DNA from 2 places in the Paraburkholderia sp. RL17-381-BIF-C genome. Region 2 is predicted to be linked to the other one. Evidence: riboswitches for the same ligand, from Rfam matches in the RefSeq annotation. Region 2 holds a riboswitch; the other holds the start of a gene.
What was found. Region 2 has a riboswitch for manganese ahead of P0D70_RS16945 (TMEM165/GDT1 family protein). Riboswitches for the same ligand answer to the same signal wherever they lie in the genome.
Positions count from the first base shown of each region.

Region 1: another riboswitch for manganese. It lies ahead of P0D70_RS01080 (sodium:calcium antiporter); the one in region 2 lies ahead of P0D70_RS16945 (TMEM165/GDT1 family protein).

Region 1 is NZ_JARESX010000001.1:225,047-233,030, forward strand. Features, by position in the region: gene P0D70_RS01065 (SphA family protein) at 1-586, opposite strand, end outside; gene P0D70_RS01070 (DUF1214 domain-containing protein) at 573-1,268, opposite strand; gene P0D70_RS01075 (HAD family hydrolase) at 1,855-2,922, shown strand; gene P0D70_RS01080 (sodium:calcium antiporter) at 3,004-4,014, opposite strand; yybP-ykoY riboswitch at 4,111-4,286, opposite strand; gene P0D70_RS01085 (outer membrane protein) at 4,448-4,969, opposite strand; tRNA gene P0D70_RS01090 (tRNA-Arg) at 5,367-5,442, opposite strand; gene P0D70_RS01095 (c-type cytochrome) at 5,718-6,623, shown strand; gene P0D70_RS01100 (UvrD-helicase domain-containing protein) at 6,792-7,984, opposite strand, start outside.
Region 2 is NZ_JARESX010000024.1:73,665-81,648, reverse strand. Features, by position in the region: gene pepN (aminopeptidase N) at 107-2,803, opposite strand; gene P0D70_RS16950 (DUF4136 domain-containing protein) at 3,031-3,729, shown strand; gene P0D70_RS16945 (TMEM165/GDT1 family protein) at 3,953-4,525, opposite strand; yybP-ykoY riboswitch at 4,537-4,753, opposite strand; gene P0D70_RS16940 (beta-ketoacyl synthase chain length factor) at 5,353-6,135, shown strand; gene P0D70_RS16935 (lysophospholipid acyltransferase family protein) at 6,119-6,913, shown strand; gene P0D70_RS16930 (phosphopantetheine-binding protein) at 6,888-7,187, shown strand; gene P0D70_RS16925 (acyl carrier protein) at 7,191-7,442, shown strand; gene P0D70_RS16920 (COG4648 family protein) at 7,442-7,984, shown strand, end outside.

The DNA.
Region 1 (7,984 bases), on a different contig from region 2:
TCGTCGGCGTGAAGGTCCACGTGTTCTGCCCGGCATTGGCCAGCCGGTTGGGGTTGTATGCGCCAGTCGGCGCATAGATCTGCACGCTCAGCGCGACATGGTCTGTCTTCGTTAAGTGATAACCGGCGATGACCGGCGTGAAGAAGAAATCGGCGAATTGCGTGCCGTGGTCGTTCGGCAAGCGGCCATGGAACGACGAGATGTCGGTGTACTGGACCGGCACGCCGAACGAGGACGCGAAGTTCCAGCCACCCACGGTGATACCCCACGTCTTGACCGCAGCGAGGATGGTGTACTCGGCCGTCGCGTTGACGCCGGCCGTGACCTGCCCGGCGATCGGAATCGATTTGCTCGCGCCTAGCGACCCTTCGTAATAGATCGTGGCGGCGGACACGATCCAGTCGTTGGTGGGCGGCACGACACCGCCGTACGGCGTCACCTGCATGCCGGTAATGGGCCGGCCTATACCGCCTTCAGTCGCCCACGCCGTTTGGCAGAGACTCACACCGGCAGTGGTCAGAAGCGCGCCTTTGCACAGCCGGGTGACGAGCTGCCTCGTCGCGAAGAAACGGTTAGGTTGACTCATGATCGTCCTCATCAAATAGAAGTTCGGCATTCTCACTCCAGCCGAACCGCATCCGCACCGTCTGCGTCGCCAAGCCGCACGCGCGCGGGTGCGACCTTGTGTCGGCCTTGTGTCGGCCTTCGCACGCGATTGACGGCGGCGTCCAGTTTTCATCGAGCATGGCTTGCCGCGACCCGTAGGCGCGCAAGTACAGGGAGAACTTCGCAACAGCCGGCACCGGCGACGCATTGGCGAAACTGTCTTCGCGGGCCTCGCGTCTCGCACGTGGAGCGAGAGCAGGCCGTTTGCGTTGAAATTCGAGTTTTTGATCGGCTTGCCGGGGCGCGTAGCGGTTATGTGCGTTGAGTGAAGAAAAGTAATGCCAGTTGTATAACGTCAGCGACCGGGTGCCTTTCTCAGACGGCGGCCGATCTCCATGGAAGCTCGCAGTGTAGCGCCCGCCGCCGTCGCGAAATGGGCCCGATGCGTCGGTGTCCGAATAAAAACAGTTTGTCTTTCTCACGCTGTTGACAAAGCTGTTCGACTTCTCTATCAGCGTTTGGATACGCTGGTCGATGTCAAAGACAGCGCCGCTCCTGATCGTACGGCGATTCCCCGGCAAGACATCGCTTAGACCGTCAAGGTTCGTCTTCTTACGTTCGCTCGAATCGGCCCGCATGCCGACCGGCGAGAACACGGACACGAACGCGCATACCGTATCCTCCCCAAACACGCACCTATAACCCATTATCGGGCCTCGTCTATGGGCGCTCTTATCGCCGAGCGCCTGCCTTTGCCTACGCGAAACCGTTTCAGAGGCGTGGTGGCTTTCGCGTGTCCGATTTAAATCGAATTCATTATTTCGCGCGTGTTCATGCGGCCGAGAAATCGGCAAGCAGATGCCAATCCACGCGGATAAAGCATGCTATGTCACTCGAACAATTGGGAATGGCAGTGCGACGGAATACAGGGCTTGCATGAGCGCTCCTTGAAAACGAGAAACGCCGCATCAAACGAAGCATGCGGAAAGTGGACGAATCACCACGCTGGCATCGTTGGCAATACTAGCAACGTTTCCGGCAATTTCAGAGATAAATTTGTAACGCAGCCGAAGGGCTAGGCGAAGCGGGGAGTCGTCCGGCTTGCTGATTTATTCAATGGATATTCGTACGGGAGGAGCGGGCTCCGCTGTCCCGCCGAAAAAATCTCGCAAGGGCTGCAATAAGCGCCTTAGCCCATTAGACTGGCGCTCGCTCCAGATTCGACCCACCGTTTTCGATGAGGCTTTCATGATTCGCTCGCTGCACCGGTACTGCATTGCCTTCACCGTCGTACTTCTCTCCGCTTGCTCCGTCACGCCGCGCCAGGATAACGGCGAATCGCAGGCCGGCGCAGCGACGGCCGCGACGTTGGCATCATGGAACGACACCAGGGCCAAGCGCTCGATCGTCGATTTCGTCACGCTCGTGACGACACCGGAGTCCAAGGACTTCATCCCGCGCGCCGACCGTATTGCCGTGTTCGATAACGACGGCACACTGTGGCCCGAGCAGCCGGCCTCCGTGCAACTGGTGTTCGCGCTGCAACGTGTGAAGACGTTGGCCGGACGGCATCCGGAGTGGAAGCGCCAGGAGCCGTTCCGCTCGATCCTCAAAGGCAACCTCAGGAATGTGGCGGCAAGCGGCGACGCCGGCTCGATGCGGCTACTGGCCACGGCGCACGCAGGCATGACGAGCGAACAGTTCGCCGCGCTCGTGCACGAATGGTTCGATTCATCGAGCGACCCGCGCTTCAACCGTCCTTATGCCGATCTCGCGTATCAGCCCATGCTCGAATTGCTTGCCTATCTGCGCGCGAACGGCTTCAAAACTTATCTGGTGACGGGCGGCGATGTCGAGTTCGTCCGCGAGGTGGCTCAGCGCATGTATGGCATTCCGCCGGAGCAGGTGATCGGCAGCACCGTCAAATACCGGTACAGCCAGACCAACGGCGCAATTTCGCTGACGCGCCTCGCGCAAGTCGACACGCTGGTCGACGGCGCGGCCAAACCGCTTGCCATCGATCGCGTGATCGGCCGACGTCCGGTGATCGCGTTCGGTAACGCGGATGGCGACGCGCCGATGCTCGAATGGACTTCGGCAGGTGACGGCCCGCGCCTTGCCGCGCTCGTGCATCACACGGATGCGGAACGCGAATACCAGTATGACCGCGCGTCGAAGAGTGGCAAGCTCGACAAGGGTCTCGACGAGGCCGGCGCAAAGGGCTGGCTCGTCGTCGACATGAAAGACGACTGGAACACCGTGTTCAAGCCCGCCAGCGCAACGACATCAGCAGCAGCGAGCGCGCCGGCCCATTGAGCGTGAAGCGAGAAAAGCCGCCGGTGCGCGGCCTTTCCTGATTGCTTCACCTGCCGCTCGTTGACGCATTGAGCCGCGCGGCTAGCGCGTCAGCGTAATGGCCAGATACGTGACGTACAGCACCCCGCAAACCAGCAACGCCCATACCGGCACGCCGCGCTCGCGCACATTGATGCGCAGCCATGCCGCCGCGGCGAGCGTGATCACGATGCCGGTCACCACTTCGATGCGCGGCGTCCATGGTGTCAGCAGAATGCCGATCGCGGGCAGCAAGGTGCCCTGGAACACCATTGCACCGGTGATATTGCCGAACGCCAGCGTGTCTTTGCCGCGGCGAATCCACAGAATGCTGTTGACCTTCTCCGGCAGTTCGGTGGCGATCGGAATGATCAGCAGCGAGAGCAGCAGCGGCGACACGCCGAGCGCCTGCGAGACGCCGCGCACCCCGTGGATGAAGCCCTCCGCGCCCCACACCAGCAACGCGACGGCCAGCGCCAGCTGCACCACGATCGTGGCCATGTTGGTCGGCACGCCGAGGCGCGAGATCAGCATCTTGCCCGGCGCTTCGGTGCCGTGACCGGCATCGACCAGATCATTCGACGCGCGGAAGGTCATCACCACATAGGTGACATACACGCCGACCAGCGCCACGCTGAAGAGCGCGCGCACGAGCATCCGCTCGTGCGGCACGTACATCGCCGCGGCGGCCAGCACGAACGCGCATAGGAAATAGTTGAGGTCGCGCGTGAAGCCCGAGCGCTCCGGCGCGACCCAGCCGCTAGCGCCGCGCGAGCCGAGGATCGCGAGCGTCATCAGAAAAGTGGAGAGGGTGGAAAGCATTAGCGGCGCGCCGAGAATTGCGCCGACGCCGATCTCCTGATTGACCGCACTATCAGTCGTGCCGCCGGCGATCGCCAGCAACGGCACGAGAGTCTCGGGCAGAGCGGTGCCGACGGCGGCGAACAGCGAACCTGTCACGCCTTCGGAAATCTTGAGACGTTCGCCCAGGTGCTCGAGCGCGTTGGTGAAGAGTTCGGCCGCCAGCAGAATGACGACCAGCATGACTGCGAGTTCGAGCAGGAGACTGGTCATGCGCGTTTCCCTTCAAGCATGGAGAGGCAGCGGCGCGGCGGACGGCCAAGCGGGAAGACTGGCAGGGCAAAACGAGGTATCACGGGACAACTCCGCGGTCGGACGTAGATGACAAACCAATGACGCACCGCCACCCGTCCGACCAGAACGAGGCAGTACGTCAATGGTCTCGCCAAACCGACCCGGTCGAACGCGCCATGACCGAAAGGCCAAGTATGTTGACGCGCTCTCCTTCAATGGATGAAGGAAGGCTACTCCCCAGTGACCGGGGGATTCTAACGGCAGGGGACGCTTTCAACAACCTTGTTGCAGCGAGAGGGGGGGTGGCGTGGCGCGGCACCTCGGAGCCTCGCTCGTTCGGCGCGGCTTTGCGGCAAGAGCGCAGGAAATGCGATGTTCGATGGATTTGCCGCCCGGCCACGAGCCGAACGGGTTAATTGAAGTGATACTGCAGTCCGATTGTGAAACTGTTATTCGTTCTTTTTGTGCCGTCGCAATTGCCGGTGTCGGTTGTCCATTCGCCTACCGCGCTTACGTGTTTGGCAAATTTATATTCGACACCCAAACCCCAATGGAAGCGCGTGTCCGGATCGTCGCCAGTAAACCCAATGCGGACATAAGGCAGAATCTGGTTGAACGGCATGCCGAATTTCGCATCGATTCCGGCGTCTTTATAGGTTGTCGAGCCGTGATGTAAATCAGCAAAAGCCTCGGCGCCCACTATGAACCGTTCGACGTCGAAGTTATATCCAGCCGTGAAACCCGGAAAAACCGTAGTGTGCGATGGCTTGTTGATGACGCCGGAAGCATCGGAATTATTCACACCCACCTTGAAGCCCAGATAGGGACCGGCAAATTGGCTTGCCACCGTGACAGGCGGAACCGATTGCGCGTGCACGAGATTGGATAGCATCGTGATCGATGCGATTAAAATCAACCGGGCTATTTTGTACATGACCTGCAAAATAAAACAATGGGCGCGCGGATGGCTTCGCAATGCCTTTATTAATTAGGGAAGCGATTGTTGAATTACCGCTTATGGAACATCCACGCGTTATACGATTTGGATGGTCAACGCATGCTAATTAAACGGATAGGCTGGGGCAATTGGAAATTTCAGAAGACGGACGTTTATATGTCTGAATCTGAATTGACGAACAGTAAGCTACAGAGATCTTGGGATAATTCTGTCGACGCGGATGAGATCGTGGACGGCCGGCAGTGAGCGTATCTGTGGCTTATGTGCGGCTTATCGGCGGGATTGCGGCGCCCGGAAGACATCGCAAGACGGTGGAAAAACAAAAAGGGCTTGGCGCACACAGCGCAAGCCCTTGATCGAGATCGACTCTTTATGGTGCGCCCGGCTGGGATCGAACCAGCAACCCCTGCCTTCGGAGGGCAGTACTCTATCCATTGAGCTACGGGCGCTTCACCACGAAAGCGCGGCAACCGGAATGGATGCGACGCCAAAGCGAGACCGAAAGGATACCCGGTTTCAGCCATACCGTCCACCGGAGGGCCTGAATGGCGGCACCCGGCGCCTTCCGGCCGACCCTCGCGATGCGGGTAAACGCCTGCTGAACAGCTCGCCGCGCCCCTCGCCGCCGTCGAAATCTTGCGTCTATAATCGTCCGTGGCTGATTTGAGAACAAGAAGTTGCCGTCACGCTGTACCGCTCACATACCCACGGAGACGAGACAAGCATGAGCGAAGCACCACACGGAGCCCCGATCAAAACCCCCGGGCAGCTCGTCGCTGCGATCATTGCCAGTTTTGCGGTACCGATCGTCATCATCGTGCTGCTGGCCGTCTACGTCGATAACTCGACGCGCACCGGCGCCGGCACCGACTCTCTCTCCGAAGCCGAGGTCACCGCCCGCATCAAGCCATTCGCCCAGGTCGACATTCGCGACGCCAATGCGCCGCGCGTCTACAAGACCGGCGAAGAAGTCTACAAAGCCGTTTGCTCCGCTTGCCACGCATCGGGTGCGGCGGGCGCGCCGAAATTCACCAATACCGCCGACTGGGCGCCGCGCATCGCGCAGGGCTTCGACACGCTGCTGCACACGGCGCTCGCCGGCAAAGGCGCAATGCCGCCGCGCGGCGGCACCAGCCCGGACGACTACAGCGACTTCGAAATCGCACGCGCTGTCACCTATATGGCGAACAACTCCGGCGCGAGCTTCCCTGAACCGGCTCAGCCGGCGGCAGGCGCCGCGGCGGCATCCGGTGCAGCAGCAGCAGCAGCAGCGGCTCCGGCCGGCGCTTCTGACGCAGGCGCGGCCCAAGCCGCCGCGGCCATGGCCGCGATGGCCAGCGTGCCGCAAGCGGCCGCACCGGCAGCAGGCGGCACGCAAAGCGCGGATGCCTCGCAAGCCGGCAAGGCGTTGTATCAGCAAGTCTGTCAGGCCTGTCACGCGGCAGGCGTACTGAACGCACCGAAGTACGGCGACAAGGACGCCTGGGCGCCACGTCTGAAAGAACCCATGGACACGGTCTATAACTACGCGCTGCACGGCAAGGGCGCGATGCCCGCGAAAGGCGGCTCGAATGCCTCGGACGCGGACGTGAAGGCCGCCGTCGACTACATGGTCAGCGCGGTGAAGTAAGACGAACGACGGCGTCTGCCAGGTCGTAAAAAATCCCTGCCCACGGTGACGCGGTGCAGGGATTTTTTTATCGGCCATCGCTGAAGCGCGCTACCCAGGTGCCCGATTTCGACACTCACTCACGCGCGCTGAACGCGCGTCTTTTGCCTCGGTATTCGCGACACTCCCTCAAGGCTTCTGCAACAGCGCCTTCAAACTGGCAAGCCGGTCTTTCGGCGACATAGGCGCTTCTTCGGGCGTCGGCGGGGGAGCGTCGTCGAGCAACATTTCGGGAATGAAGCGCGACGGCTCGCACACCACCGTTTCTCGCGCGCGCTTGCGCTTCTTGCACCAGTTCAGATGCAAACTGCGCTGCGCACGCGTGATCGCGACGTACATCAGCCGGCGCTCTTCTTCGATGCGCGCGTCGTCGATCGGCTCGTCGTCGGGACCGCCGCGATGCGGCATGATGCCTTCTTCGACACCAACCAGAAACACGTGCGGATACTCCAGGCCCTTCGACGCATGCACCGTTGAGAGCCGCACCGCGTCGGGATCTTCCTCGCGGCCTTCGAGCATCGACATGAGCGCGACGGTCTGGATCAGACCGAGCAGATTCTTGCCAGTGTCGCCGAGACCGTCGGCGGTGTCGTAGCCGGTGGCTTCGTCGGCCGCGGCGCCCGTCGGCTCAGCCTTGGTGCCTTTGCGCTTCAGCCACTCCATGAACTCAAGCACGTTCTGCCACTTGGACTGCGCCTGACGTTCGTCGAACGCGTCGTACAGATAGGCTTCGTAGTGGATGGCGTCCATCAGTTCGTCGAGCAGCGTGCCGGCGGCGTCTTTCTCGGCGCGGTCGGTGAGGCGCTGCATGAAGTCGCAGAACACGCGCATCGGTTCGATCTGCCGCGGCGACAGACGCGCCTCGATGCCGCCCATGTACACCGCTTCGAACAGCGACACCTTGGCCTGTCCTGCGAACGAGCCGAGCGCCTCGAGCGTGGTATTGCCGACGCCGCGGCGCGGCGTGGTGATCGCGCGGATGAACGCCGGGTCGTCGTTCGCGTTGGCGATCAGACGCAGATAGGCGCAGATGTCCTTGATCTCGGCCTTGTCGAAGAACGATTGGCCGCCGGACAGCACATACGGAATCCGCTCACGCCGCAACACCTGTTCGAAGATGCGCGCCTGGAAATTGCCGCGATACAGGATCGCGTAGTCGCGGAAATTCGCGCGCCGCTCGAACTTGTGCGCCGACAAACGGAACACCACGGACTCGGCCTCGTGTTCTTCGTCGTTGCACGGCGTGACGGTGATCGTGTCGCCCATGCCGTGTTCGGACCACAGCTTCTTTTCGAACAGCTTTGGATTGTTCGCGATCACGT
Region 2 (7,984 bases):
TGGCCAACGTTGCAGCCACGCGCCTCCTTGCCGGCGAGCGCAAGGTGAAAAAAAAGCCGGCAACACGTGCCGGCTTTTCGAAGCGACAACAGCGCTCAGGCGCGCATCATGCCAACGCTTTCTCCACGATCTCGCGCACGTCGCGCGATTTCACCTGCGCGGCCACTTTCTCCAGTGCCGCACGCATGCCGTCGCGCAGCGTCGGCGTGAAGCGGCGCCACAATTCCAGCGAGCGGGCGAGGCGGGCGGCCACTTGCGGATTGATGGCGTCGAGCGCGATCACCTGATCGGCCCAGAACGCATAGCCCGAACCGTCTTCGGCATGGAACTGCGCCGGGTTCGCCGCGCAGAAGCTGAAAATCAGCGAGCGCGCGCGATTCGGGTTCTTCAGGTTGAAGGCCGGGTGGGCCATCAGCTTGCGCACGATGTCGATCACCGGACGTTGCGCGCTGCCGCGCTGCGTGGCCTGCAACGCGAACCACTTGTCGATCACGAGCGGTTCCTTTTCGAAGCGCCGATAGAAGTCGTCCAGCGCCTGCTGCGCCTCGGCGCTGCCGCCATTGGCCGCCGACGCATTGAGCAACGCGGACAATGCCGCCGCACGGTCGGTCATGTTGTTCGCCGAGTCGTACTGCGCGGACGCGAGACGCACGGCTTCGGCCGGATCGTCGAGTTCGGCGAGATACGAGAGCGCGAGGTTCTTCAACGCGCGATGACCGGACGCTTCCGGCGTGGCCTCGTATGCGCCCGGCGTGCGATGCTGCTCGTACACCTTGAGCCAGTCGCTCTTGAGCGCAGTGGCGAGACGCTTGCGCACGAACTGCCGCGCGGCATGCACAGCGGCCGGATTCGATTCGGCCATCTGTTCGGCCAGATACGCTTCCGAAGGCAGCATCAATGCCAATTCGCGGAACGACGGCGAGAGCGTTTCGTCGGTCAGCACGCGTGCGAACGCGGCGACCACGGAATCGTCGAGTTGCAGCGGCACGCCCGTGGCGGCGCGTCCGGCGAGTGTGAGCAGTTCGCGCGTGGCGAGCCGCTGGCCGGCTTCCCAACGGTTGAACGGATCGCTGTCGTGCGCCAGCAGGAACGCCAGCTGTTCCGCCGAATAGTCGTATTCGACGATCACCGGTGCAGAGAAATTGCGCAGCAGCGAGGGCAGCGGCTCTTGCGCCACGTTGACGAACGTGAAGGTCTGTTCGGTCTGCGTGAATTCGAGCACGCGCGTGGTCGCGTGGCCGGCCTGCGCTTCGCCTTCCAGTTGCAGCGGCAGGTCGCGGCCGTCCTTGCCGATCAAACCGATCGCGAACGGAATCAGCAGCGGACCCTTTTGCGTTTCGCGCGCGGCCGGCGCACCTTCGCCGTAGCCTTGCGTGAGCGTCACGCTGTAACGTTTCTGCGCGGCGTCGTACTGCGTGCGCACGGACACGCGCGGTGTGCCGGCCTGGCTATACCAGCGCTCGAATTGCGCGAGATCGCGGCCGTTCGCGTCGGCGAGCGCGTGACGGAAATCGTCGCAGGTCACGGCCTGGCCATCATGGCGCTTGAAGTACAGATCCATGCCCTTGCGGAAGCCGTCGCGGCCGAACAGGGTCTGATACATCCGCACGACTTCCGAGCCTTTCTCGTAGACGGTCATCGTGTAGAAGTTGTTGATCTCGACGTAGCTTTCCGGGCGCACCGGGTGCGCCATCGGGCCCGCGTCTTCGGCGAACTGCATCTGACGCAGCACGCGCACGTCTTCGATGCGCTTGGTGGCGCGCGCGGCTTCGTCCGTTGCGCCGCCCGCCATGTCGGCCGAGAACTCCTGGTCGCGGAATACCGTGAGGCCTTCTTTCAGGCTCAACTGGAACCAGTCACGGCACGTCACGCGGTTGCCGGTCCAGTTGTGGAAATACTCGTGGCCGACCACGGCCTCGATGTTCGCGAAGTCGGTGTCGGTTGCCGTTTCGGGATTCGCCAGCACGTACTTCGTGTTGAAGATGTTGAGCCCCTTGTTCTCCATCGCGCCCATGTTGAAGTCGCTCACCGCGACGATCATGAAGCGGTCCAGATCGAGTTCGAGCCCGAAGCGTTCCTCGTCCCAGCGGATCGAATGGATCAGCGAATCCATGGCGTGACGGGTCTTGTCCAGGTCGTGCGGCTCGACCCACACCTGCAGCAGCTTTTCCTTGCCCGAGCCGCTCTTCACGCGTTCTTCCAGCGCGACGAGCTTGCCGGCGACCAGCGCGAACAGGTAACTCGGCTTTCTGAACGGATCTTCCCAGCGCGCGAAGTGGCGGCCGTCCGGCAAATCGCCTTCTTCGAGCAGGTTGCCGTTCGACAGCAACACCGGATAATCGGCCTTGCTGGCGCGCAGCGTGACCGTGAAGGTCGCCATGACGTCCGGGCGGTCGAGGAAGTAAGTGATGCGGCGGAAGCCCTCGGCCTCGCACTGCGTGAAGAAGTTGCCGCCCGACACGTAGAGGCCCGACAGCGTGGTGTTCTCAGCCGGATTGCAAATGCTGGTGAGCGTGAGTTCGAATTGGTCCGGCACATTGTCGAGCAGCAGGCCGTGTTCGTGCGCGTGCGCATTGGTGAACGGCTGGCCGTCGATCGCGGCGCTGACGAACTCCAGCTGTTCGCCCATCAGTTCCAGATGCGCGGCGCGCGACGCCTCCGGATTGCGACGCACGCGCATCGTGTTCCGGACAACCGTGCGTTCGGGAACCAGATCGAACTCCAGTGCGACGGTGTCGATCAGGAAGGCGGGCGGCGCGTAGTCGGCGCGGCGAATCACATTGGGCGTTGCGGTATCGGCCATGGCGTTCTGTAGTGTTGGAACTCGAGTCGGCAGGCGCGCTTCTGGCGTGCGAGCCGGGCATGTCGAGCCATTGTACAAAGCCTCGGCAAATTGTGCGGAGCGAACTTTTTACCGAATCTACTGGTCAGCGTATTATCGGGCGCCCGCGTGATGAAAAAGCCTGCGCGCCTACGGGGCCGGTCATGACGGACAATACAGAGACATTGAGAAGCTTCACGAGGTAGACCATGAAATTCGATCGATGGACCCGCCGCGTCGCGCTGCTGCTAGCCGCGCTGACGGTGCTGCTTTCCGGCTGCACGACCTACGTGACCACTCAGGTCACGGCCTTCTCCGACTGGAGCGGCAACGACGCCACCCGCACCTATGCATTCACGCGCGCCGCGGACCAGCAGAACAATCTCGAACTGAGCACCTACGAGCGGTTTGTCGCGAATGAACTCGCCACGCATGCTTTCCGCCAGGTCGATAGCGGCCAGGCGCGTTATCTGGTCGGACTGTCGTACGGCATCCGTTCGGATATGGTGACGGTCGCGGAGCCGGTGTATTACAACCCCTGGCCCGCGCCGTATTGGGGCCGGCCATTCGATCCTTGGGGTCCGTGGGGACCGTTTCCCACTACGTATGTGAACCAGAGCTATCCGATCTTCACGCATCTGCTGGGCATACGGATCACCGAGCGGGCAACCGGCAAAGAGGTGTACAACGTGACGGCGCGCAATTCGGGAGGCGAGTCGTCGCTCGTGCGGGCCATGCCGTATCTGGCGCGTAGCGCGCTGGCCGATTTTCCGCTCGGTAACGGCGCCGTCCACACGGTGAAGATTCCGCTCGACAAGAACGGCGGCGCATCGAACGAAATCGCCGCTACCGGCGCCGCGCCCGCGGCCGCGCCGGCTCCGGCGTCTGGCGCGAAAGTCATTCAGTAGTTCATGCCGAGTGGCGGCGCGCGGCGGCGCGAAGGCCGGCAGTGAACAAGACAAACGGCCCGGCAGGTCATCCTGCCGGGCCGTTTGTTTGGCTGATGCCAAGCCAAGCCAATTGCGAAGCGCGAAGCGCCCGCCAAGCGCCAGGAACTGCCAGCCGGCCGCACCACGAACACCGACCAGGCGCCGACTGAACGCCGACCTAAGCGCCGACCTAAGCGCCGACCTAAACGCCCACGCCGAACAGCGCCATCGTCCCGAGAATCACGAACATCACCGCCGCGATGCCGTGCACGAGTTTGGTCGGCAGCCGATGCGCGAAACGGTCGCCGAGCAGGATCGCGGGCACGTTGGCGATCATCATGCCGAGCGTGGTGCCCGCCACCACGCCGAAGAAGTCGTGAAAACGCGCGGCGAGGGCCACCGTGGCGATCTGCGTCTTGTCGCCCATTTCCGCGAGAAAGAACGTCACCACGGTCGCGCCGAACACGCCGAAGTGCGTGCGGCTGGTATTGGCCTCGTCGTCGTCGAGCTTGTCCGGAACGAGAATCCACAGCCCCATGCCGATGAACGATACGGCCAGTGCCCAGCGCATGATGGTCGGCGTGAGCAGAGAGCCGAGCCAGGCGCCGAGTGCGCCCGCGCAGGCATGATTGACGAGCGTGGCGACGAGCACGCCGAGAATGATCGGCAGCGGCTTGCGATAGCGTGCCGCGAGGACGAGCGAAAGCAATTGCGTCTTGTCGCCGATCTCGGCGAGCGCGACTGCTCCGGTCGAAATGAGAAAAGCGTGATCCACGTTGTGTCGATTCCCCGGGCCGAGAGATGAACGAGCGACGACCCACGACACGCCGGGCCCTGTTGCGGCGGTGTGTGGATCATCGGTCTCGCCAGGCCAGAGGCTGCGGCTGCCATGGCCGTGCAGGCCAAGTCTGTTGACAGGCGCCCCCGCGAACCACACGTGCGACGCACCCGATGACAGCGGTGCGCACGTGCCGCGAGGCGGCTACTCCCCAATGAGGGACGGAGTATAACAGGCATGGCGCCAGCCGATAATCGACTCCGTCAGCCGCGGACGCCATTGCATCTCCCAAATGGCGGGCTTGAGATAGGGCAGGCGTCGTCGACCGGTTATAAGGTCGGCAGTTGCCGACACGGAAACCTTCCAATCTGAAACATTGTTTAAGAAAGTTAGTTGAAAGTAATGATGTAATTCCGCGAAATGCTTCTGTGCTCGTGTCGACCGCAACCCGTGTCGCGAGCGGCTTTTGCACCTGGCCGCGCAACCGGAAATCGCGCCGCAGGCGCGCGCAACGGGTTTTTGGCGGGGCGTCGCTCGATAGATACGGATACAGATGGATACGTCTTTTGTGGCTGATTTATCCCAGAATATTCAGTATGATTCGGCGACCTTAGGGCGCCTGAGGCCATCCTCCAGACAAATCGGCGAGGGTGCCTAAATAAACGGGGCCATGTGCCGTTAAATCGCTGAACCCTATATAAGATCAGACGATTGGATCGACCCCGGCTGGAGATTGCCGGTCCGCGCGGCGCGTACACGCTGTGACGGTGCCGTATTCCGTCAGGCGCTTCAGCCTCTCCTCGCTTCTACGCGCGAACACCGATATGCCCGATCTGCACTGGACCGTTCCGGTCGCTCGCTGGTCTAGCTGGCCTGCTGCCGCATCTGCCGCACCCGATATCGGCTTCATCGAGCCGATCGTGCGGCGCCGTCTGAGCACTCTGTCCAGAGTGGCGCTGAAGGTGGCGCACGACTGTGTCGCCCAGAACGCTGCGCGGGTCGTTTTCGCGTCGCGCCACGGCGAACTGCGTCGCACCACGGATATCCTGCGCGCCATTAGTGCGGGCGAGCCGGTGTCGCCTACCGCTTTCAGCCTGTCGGTGCTCAATGCCATGACCGGCGTGTTCGGTATTGCGCGTGGCGACCGGTCGGCAGCGAGTGCGATTTCGGCCGGCGCGGAAACGCTCGGTTACGCGCTGCTGGAAGCGCACGCACAGTACGCCACCCAGCCGGATTCGCCGATGCTGCTGGTCTATGCGGACGAACCGGCCGACCCGGCTTACGGCACGATCGAAGACGAAGTGCCGGGCGGCGCGATCGCGATCCTGCTCGATAGCGAAACGGTGACGGGCGAATTGGCGTGTGTCGTTTCCCGCGCTGATCTGCGGGAATCCCCGCCGGTGAGTCAAACCACCGCGGCCGAAGGCCGAGTGGGCGAGCGGGAATCCGCGCCGGCGAGCGAACCTGCGGCAAGCGAGGGCAACTCGCCGACCGTTTTCGCGACCCAGAGCCAGGCCGTGCAGCACTGTCTGGAAACCGGCCTGCCCGCCGCGTGGCAAGGCGCCTGCGCCACGTGGCATTGGAGTTGGCATGATCGCGCGGCTTGATTATTGCTGGCGATTCTGCGCGACCGGCATGGCCTTCGTGATGTTCGGCGTATGCGGCGTGCTGTTCTCGGTGGTGGTGTTTCCGCTTGCGTGGGTGTGGCCGCACCGTGCATCGCGCCAGTTCGCGGTGACGAGCGTGATTCACTGGTTTTTCCGCGCGCTGGTCGCGGTGTTGCAGCGCATCGGCGTGATGGAACTCGAAGTGTCGGGCGTGCAGGCGTTGCGCGCAGAGGGGCCGGCGATCGTGGTCGCCAACCACCCGACTTATCTCGACGTGATGGTGCTCCTGTCGCTCACGCCGCATGCCTGCTGCGTGGTGAAAAACGCGCACTGGAGCAACCCGTGTTTCTGGGGCATCGTGCGTTCGGCGGAGTACGTCAGCAATGCCGACCCCGCGGAGCTCGTCGAGGCCGGCGCGAAGCAGCTGGCCGCAGGCTATACGATGATCATTTTCCCGGAAGGCACGCGCAGTCCCGGGCCGAACCGGCTGCACGCTTTTTCGCGCGGTTTCGCGCACATGGCGCTGAAAGTCGGCGCTCCCATCGTCCCGGTGCTGATGGATTGCGACCCGCCCGCATTCACCAAGCAGATGCGCTGGTACGACGTGCCGGCACGCGCGTTCAGAATGCGCGTGAACGTGCTCGAGCCGCTCGGCCTCGATCAGCTCGCGGCCCATGACACTCCACCGGCTCTCGCGGCGCGCAGCGTGACGAGCGCCGTCGAAGCACACATTACTCAGCACCTGTTCGATTATGGATTCTTTAAAACTGGAAATTAAACAGCTTCTGATCGAAGCGCTCGATCTGGAAGACCTGAGCCCGGCCGATATCGACGACGATGCACCGTTGTTCGATACCGACGGCATCGGTCTCGATTCGATCGACGCGCTCGAAATCGGCATCGTGCTGCGCAAACAATACCAACTGACCATCGCAGCGAACGACGAACGCACGCGCGAACACTTCCGCTCGATCAGCACGCTGGCCGCGCTGGTGGCGAGCCAACGCGAAGCGACGCACGCTGTGAACGAAACAACCAGAAAGGGGGAGTAAATCGTGTCCGAGGCAGAGATTCTGGAGCGCATCCGCGCTATCTTCAAAGAGAACTTCGCGATCGAGCCCGAGCGTGTCACGCCCGAAGCGCATCTGTTCGAGGACCTCGATCTCGACAGCATCGACGCTGTCGACCTCGCGATCAAACTGCAGGAAATGACCGGACGCCGCATCAAGCCGGAAGAGTTCAAGTCGGTGCGCACCGTCGGCGACGTGATCGGCGCGGTCGAGTCCCTGCTCGCGGCACAAGGCTGATGTCCGTCGCGCGCTCGCGAACGCAAGCGGCGGCGCGGCGGGCCGACGAAGCCTCGCCCGGCGCCGGGCGCCACTTCGGCAAAACCGTCGTGCAGGTGCTGTTGAAGCTCGCGTACCCCGCGCTGATCCTGTGCGCGTGGCGCTGGGACACGCCGCGCTACGTCGGCTGCATGCTGTTTGCGATTCTCTGGCTGCAGCGCTGGGCCGGTAGCGGCCCGGTCGCGACTTCGCTGCGGCGGCTCTCCACGATCGACTGGAGCGTGGTCGGTCTGCTGAGCTGTGCGTCGGCGGCGATCGTGCTGACCAATAGCGAATTGCTGTTGCGTCTGTATCCGTCGCTCGTCAATCTGGGCCTGTTGATCGCGTTTGGCGCGACGCTCGTGCGCGGGCCGTCCATGATCGAAAAATTCGCGCGCCTCGGCAATCCGGATCTGCCACCGGGCGCGGTGCACCATACGCGGCGCGTGACACAGGTGTGGTGTGCGTTCTTCGTGCTGAACGGCGTGTTTTCCGCCTATACCGCGCTGTATTGGAGCCGTGCG